2 regions of the Euzebya rosea genome follow, and region 1 is predicted to be linked to the other one. Evidence: riboswitches for the same ligand, from Rfam matches in the RefSeq annotation. Region 1 holds a riboswitch; the other holds the start of a gene.

Region 1 (3,203 bases):
TCCGCCGATCAGGCAGGGTCGGCCTTCGCCCTGCCACGGTGGTCATGGCGTCCGCGGCGCTGCTGCTCGGCCTCCTCATCGTGCAGGTCCTTGTCGGTGGCCCCGACGACTCCGACCTGCAGGTCTACCAACGGCAGGGTGTGGCGCTGATCGACACGGGCGGTCTACCCGTGGACCAACCCGCGGAGTACCCGCCGCTCGGTGTCATCGTCTTCGGCTTGGCGACGCTGCTCGACCGGGCGCTGCCGATCGGGTTCGGGGTGGCGGTCGGGGTGCTGCTGGCGGCGCTGTGGACAGGCACGGTCGTCGTGCTGGCTCGACGGGTGCAGCCGTGGGCGGTCGCCACGATGACGCTCTGGCCGACCATCACCCTGTTCGTGCTGATCCGCTACGACGCCCTCCCCACCGCGTTCCTCGTCGCCGGACTCGCGGTTGCCGCAGGCCTCGACGAGCGACGGGAGGAGGAGGCCGACGCGCGTCGGGCTGGGAGTGCATCGGGACTGCTGCTCGGTCTCGGCGCGGCCGCCAAATGGACGCCGGGGCTGGCGGCTGTGGTCCTGGCAATCGGGTGGTGGCGGGCGGGGCGACGACGGCTGGCCACGTGGTTCGCGGCAGCGACCGCTGCCGGATTCCTCCTGCCCCACGTCCCGTTCCTGCTGACCGCGGAACAGCGCGGTGCAGTAGTGGACGCCTACCGGTTCCATGCGATACGGGAGCTGACCGCGGAGTCCCTCCCGTTCCTGCCCTTGCACCTGCTGGGGTTCGCGCCTCGGCCGGACCGCCCGTGGGTCGGCGTCGACGGCCTCGACCCGTCCGTCGCCTGGGTCCCGACAGCGGTGCTGCTCGTCGTGGTCATCGGCCCCGCGGTGGCTGCGTGGCGACGCCCGGACCGCGTCCTCGGATGGGCGCTGCTGGCACCGCTGGCCTTCATGCTCGGCAACCGGATCTACTCCCCGCAGTTCGTCCTGACCTTCGCTGCACTGTGGGCACTCGGCATCGGCAGCCGCGACCGAACCCCCGCCTGGCAGCGTCTGGCCGTGGTCGGCGGAACTGGCGCAGCCGCCACGATCGGATGGGGCATCTGGCCCAACTTCGTTGACTACTGGCTGCCCCTGTCCTGGGCGTTGTTCACCGTCATGATCGCGCTGACCGTGGCGGCAGTGCGGTGGTCACAGCCGGAATCTCCCCAGCTGCCCGGATCCGGTCGGTGAGCGAACGGTCGACCGTCCACCGCCACCTCACTCGGGGTCGGAGACGCACACGTCGGAATCGGGGATCACGACGGGGGCGGCCTCGCGGGTCGTGGTGAAGATGCCGGTGCCCTCCACGCACAGGATGGAGATGTTGGGGTAGGCGTCGGCGTTGCGGATGATCACGGCGCTGTCCGGATCGACCGCGCGGACCCCCTCGAGGTCCCGGGTGGCCTCGCACGAGGCGGCCAGGAGCAGCGGTACGGCAACGACGAGCAGCAGCCTCGTCGCGTGGCGGGAAACAGTCATCGGGGCCTCCGTCGGTTGATCGGCTGTGCCGGACGCTACGCCTCCTCGACCCGTCGGCGCGCCCGGGCCGCGGTCGTGGCGTCGACGACGGCCGTGCTACGGTGCGCGTCGCTCGAATGCTGCAGTGCACGGGAAGCCGGTGAGAATCCGGCGCTGTCGTCGCAACTGTGACCAGGGAGCGTCCCGCCAACTGACCACTGGACCTCGTGTCCGGGAAGGCCGGCGACGACGCGTCGATCTGGCAGCCAGGAGACCGGCTGCAGCGCAGAGCCCGACCATCCGCGACCGACGGAGAGGAGGGCCGTGCGGCGCCGCCGCTCGACCGCCCGATGACCCACACCACCGACCACCCTGCCGTGGCCACCGTGCTGTCCGACTGCGCCACGTCGTGGATGCCCGTCATGCTCGGCCGTCCACCGACCGAGGTCGACCACCACGGCACCTGGTTCCCCTTCACCACCCTCGTCGAGGAGACCCGGCTGGCCCGGAGGGTCCGCGAGATGGCCCCCGACTACGAGGGGCTGGCCGACGTCGCCACGGCGTTCCTCGCCAGCCGCTTCGCCTCGCCGCTGGCGTTGCTGGCCGGCGCCCCCGTGCACCAGCACGGCGTCGCGGTTGCCTACGCCGTCGAGGACCTGTGGCTGCGCCGAAGCGCCCGCGGCTGGTTCAACGGCATCGCCGTCACCGACGCGACCCTCGACACGCCGGACACGGCCGCCCCGCGCGCCGTCGAGCACTACCGGCCCGTCGTCGAGCGCCTCCGCCGGGTCGGCAAGCTCGGGAAGCGGGCGATGTGGGGACAGCTGGCCGACGCCCTGGCCACCACCGCCGGTCACGCCCACGACGCCGCCGGTGACGCCGAGGCCGCCGCACACGGCAGCGCGCTCCTGCTCGAGGCAGCCGACCCGCCGCTGTGGGGCACACCGACCTTCGAGCGCATCGAGGCCGGGGGTGCGGTTGGCCTGGCGTGGCGCCGGAGCTCGTGCTGCCTGGCCTACCGCTGCGAACGCTACGAGCTGTGCACCGGTTGCCCGCTGACCCCGACGGAGGAGTGGCGCGCCAAGTCCATCGCCTCGGTCATGCAGCGTGCCGGGTCCCACGCATGAACGCCCCCGTGCCGACCGTCGTCGTCGCCGGCACCGCCTCCGGGGTCGGCAAGACCTCCGTCGCCACCGGCCTGATGGCGGCGCTCCGAGCCGCCGGTCACGTCGTGCAGGGCAGCAAGGTCGGTCCCGACTACATCGACCCGAGCTACCACTCGATCGCCACCGGCCGGCCGGCCCGCAACCTCGACGTGTGGCTCAGCGGGGCTGACCTGATCGCCCCGCTCGCGCGACACGGCGCGACCGGCGCCGACATCACCGTCGTCGAAGGGGTCATGGGCCTGTTCGACGGCAAGTCCCCGACCGAGCTGACGGCGTCCACCGCCCATGTTGCACGCCTCCTCGGTGCGCCGGTCCTGCTGGTGGTCGACGCCGGTGCCATGGCCCGCTCCGCCGCGGCGATCGTGCATGGTTTCGCCACCTTCGACCCGGGCACCCGCCTCGCTGGTGTGGTCCTCAACCGTGTCGGCTCGCCCGGGCACGCCGACCTGCTGCGGCAGGCGATCGAGCCGACCGGTGTCGAGGTCGTCGGGGTCCTGCCGCGCATGGACGACCTGGCGACACCCTCCCGCCACCTCGGGCTCGTCCCCGCGGACGAACG
Region 2 (3,203 bases), on a different contig from region 1:
GTGCGGCAGCTGCCCGTCGCTGGTGACCGAGCTGGCCTGCGACGACGCCCCCGCGGGCGAGCCGGTGCACGCCCAGCTGCTGTCCCGTGACACCGTCGGGGCGAGGGCTGTCGACGCCGTCCGCGTCTGACATACTCCGGCCGCCACCCGCCTCCAGAAGGACCTCACCAATGCAACCGGTCAGCCCTCGCATCGTCGAGCTCTTCAACGACGCGCTCACCTTCGAGCTCACCGTCACGAACACCTACTTCCTGCACGCCAAGATGCTGGAGAGCTGGGGCTTCCCGAAGCTCGGCAAGCGGTTCTACGACTACTCCATCGACGAGATGAAGGACGCCGACGAGCTGATCGAGCGGATCCTGATGTTCGACGGGCACCCCAACGTGCAGCGCCTCAACGCCATCACCGTCGGCGAGAACGCCCAGGAGATGCTGTCGCTGGCGCTGGAGAGCGAGAAGCTGGCCGTCGCGACGTTCAACGCCGCCGCCAAGGAGTGCCACGACCTCGGTGACCACGGCTCCGCCGCGGTGTTCGAGGAGATGGTCCGCGACGAGGAGACCCACGCCGACTGGTTCGAGTCGCAGCTCGACGCGATCGAGCGGATCGGCATCGAGAACTACCTGGCCGGACAGCTCCACGGCGAGTAGGTCACTCCTCGCTGCCGTCCCGGCGGGCGCGGGCGAGCATCACCGCGCCCACGCCGAGGACGGCGAAGAAAGCCGCCACGACGACGAGTGCACGGGTCGTCGTCGACGCGGCCTCGGGATCCCCTGGAACCGCTGACGGCGTCGCCGTGGGCTCGCTCGCCTCGGGTGCGGGCCCTGGGTCAGTGGCCTCGGCGGGCGAGGGGGTGGGGTCTGCCGGTCCCGTCGCGGAGTCCGCCGACTCGGTCGGGACTGCCTCGGTCGGGGCTGACTCGGTGGGGACCACCGCACCCGGCGGTGTGGCGACGTCGGCAGGTGGGGCGAAGACGAAGGTGAAGCTGCCCGTCTGATCGTCCCCGTCGGCGGCGGTGATCGCCCAGTCGACGCGATGCGGGCCCGGGGTCACCGCCAGGTTGAGGGGCACGGTGACGGTGGCGCCCTCGAGGGTGGGCGGTGCGGCGACGAGGTCGTCGCCGTTGGGATCGATCACCCGGACGGCCGGCTCGCTGTCGGGCAGCAGCGCTGCGGTGAAGTCCAGCACGACCTCCGACGGCGGGTCGAGGACCTCGCTGTCGGCGGCGGGCACGGTCGTGTCCAGCTCGGTGTGGGCGCTGGCGGGGAGCGCCTGGAGGACCACGAGCAGGGCGGCGAGGAGGAACGTCGAACGCATGGGACGCAGCGTAGGTCGGCGGGGGTGGTGGTCGCCGTTTGTCCCTCCGATGACCGACGGGTACGGTGACGCCGCTCACCTGCGGTGGTGCTCGGGAAGTCCGGTGTGATACCGGCGCGGTCCTCGCCACTGTGACCGGGGGAGCGAACGCCTCATTTGGCAGTCCCACTGGCCGCGTGCTGGGAAGGGCGAGGTGTTCGCGCACGGCCCATGCGGCCGACGACCCGGAAGCCAGGAGACCGGCCACCCGCACCGAGCACCCACGATTCCGCGAGGTACGGAAAGGAGGGGACGACGTTGGTCTCCCCGTTCACTGTCAGGCTGCGAGGCGCAGCCATGTTCGTTCTGCTCGTTGTTGTCCTGGCTGCGTGCGCCGCCGACCCGTCGGGTCGCGACACCAGCAACGAGCCGCCCTCCAGCGAGGGCGAGGACACCGAAGCCACCGACGGCGCAACCGACGGCGATGACGCCGAGGAGGCGGCCATGACCGATGGCGAGGCTGCCGACGACGGGGCCACCGACGACGGGGCCAGCGACGACGGCGCCACCGAGGACGGGGCCGACGGTGACATCACACCGCCGGAGGCCAACCTCACCGACGGCTGCGCCACCGAGGACCTGCAGGACCTCGACTGGTTCCCCGACAAGGTCGCCTTCGACGTCGCCAAGGGCATCCGCGCCACCTACGACGGCAACGTCAAGCTGGTCACGATCGACCGCCCCAACGACAGCGCCGACGCCGTGCCGCTGACCGTCGCGCTCGTGCAGTGCGGCACGACCCTCCCCGAGGACGTCCGGGCCGACATCGTCGTCGACGTCCCCGTGCAACGCGCCGTGACGTACTCCACCACCTTCCTCCAGGGCTTCGACCTCATCGGACGCACCGACGTCCTGGTCGGCCACGGCGGCCTGCAGTACGCCTCCACCCAGTCCGTCGTCGAGGCCGCCGAGGCCGGCGACATCGTCGAGGTCGGCAATCAGACCTCCCCTGACCTCGAGACCCTTGCCGCCGCCGAACCCGACGTGATCATGGTCAGCGCCGGCTTCTCCGGGGCCGACCCGACCGAGCCGTTCGCCGCGCTCGACGTGCCGGTCGTCCCCAACGCCTCCTACCTGGAGGTCGACCCCCTCGGTCGCGCCGAGTGGATGAAGCTCGAGGCGATGCTCCTCAACGAGGAGGCGGCCGTCGTGGACGTCTTCGACGGTGTCGCCGCTGACTGGGACGAGCTCGTCGCGCTTGCCGCCGACGTCGCCGAGGACGACCGTCCCACGGTGCTGACCAACGACCCGTTCGCGGGCACGTGGTTCGCCTCCGGCGGCGAGTCCTACACCGCGTCGCTGATCGCCGCCGCCGGTGGGGCCTACGTGTTCGCCGACGAGCCCGGCTCGACCCTCCCGCTGGACCTCGAGACCGTGCTCGAACGTGGCCAGGATGCCGACGTGTGGTTGTCCGCCGGCTCGGTCGCGGTCACCCCCGAGCAGTTCGTCGCCGACGACGAGCGGCTCGGCCTGTTCGCGGCGTTCCCCGACAACGTGTGGGCCAACGACGCCGACCTCGGTCCGACCGGCGGCAACCGGTTCTACGAGGAGGGTGCCGTCCGCCCCGACCTGGTCCTGGCCGACGTGGTCGCGATCCTGCACCCCGACCTGCTGCCCGACCACGAGCCCCGGTTCTACGGGCTGCTCGGGTCCCAGGCAGGTGACGGCGCCGAGGCCGGCGCAGCGGGATGACCCCCGACCCCGTCACCGATGCCATCTCGGCGACCGCCCCCGCGCTCGACCCGGCCACACGCCGGGTCGAGCCCGACGGGACCCTGGTGACGCGATCGGGGCCTGCGTCGTCCATGCACGACGCAGCCCCCGATCGTGCCGAACGGTCGCCGGCCGCC

Evidence for each region. Region 1 has a riboswitch for cobalamin ahead of CUC05_RS09250 ((2Fe-2S)-binding protein). Riboswitches for the same ligand answer to the same signal wherever they lie in the genome.
Region 2: linked by a shared signal. The riboswitch ahead of CUC05_RS06415 (ABC transporter substrate-binding protein) and the one ahead of CUC05_RS09250 ((2Fe-2S)-binding protein) in region 1 are both predicted to bind cobalamin.

What each region holds. Positions count from the first base shown of each region.
Region 1 is NZ_PGDQ01000006.1:37,227-40,429, forward strand. It holds gene CUC05_RS24630 (glycosyltransferase 87 family protein) at 1-1,211, shown strand, start outside; gene CUC05_RS09245 (hypothetical protein) at 1,239-1,499, opposite strand; cobalamin riboswitch at 1,582-1,775, shown strand; gene CUC05_RS09250 ((2Fe-2S)-binding protein) at 1,829-2,605, shown strand; gene CUC05_RS09255 (cobyrinic acid a,c-diamide synthase CobB) at 2,602-3,203, shown strand, end outside.
Region 2 is NZ_PGDQ01000004.1:280,173-283,375, forward strand. It holds gene CUC05_RS06400 ((2Fe-2S)-binding protein) at 1-130, shown strand, start outside; gene bfr (bacterioferritin) at 171-647, shown strand; gene CUC05_RS06410 (copper resistance CopC family protein) at 649-1,314, opposite strand; cobalamin riboswitch at 1,361-1,576, shown strand; gene CUC05_RS06415 (ABC transporter substrate-binding protein) at 1,651-3,045, shown strand; gene CUC05_RS06420 (iron ABC transporter permease) at 3,042-3,203, shown strand, end outside.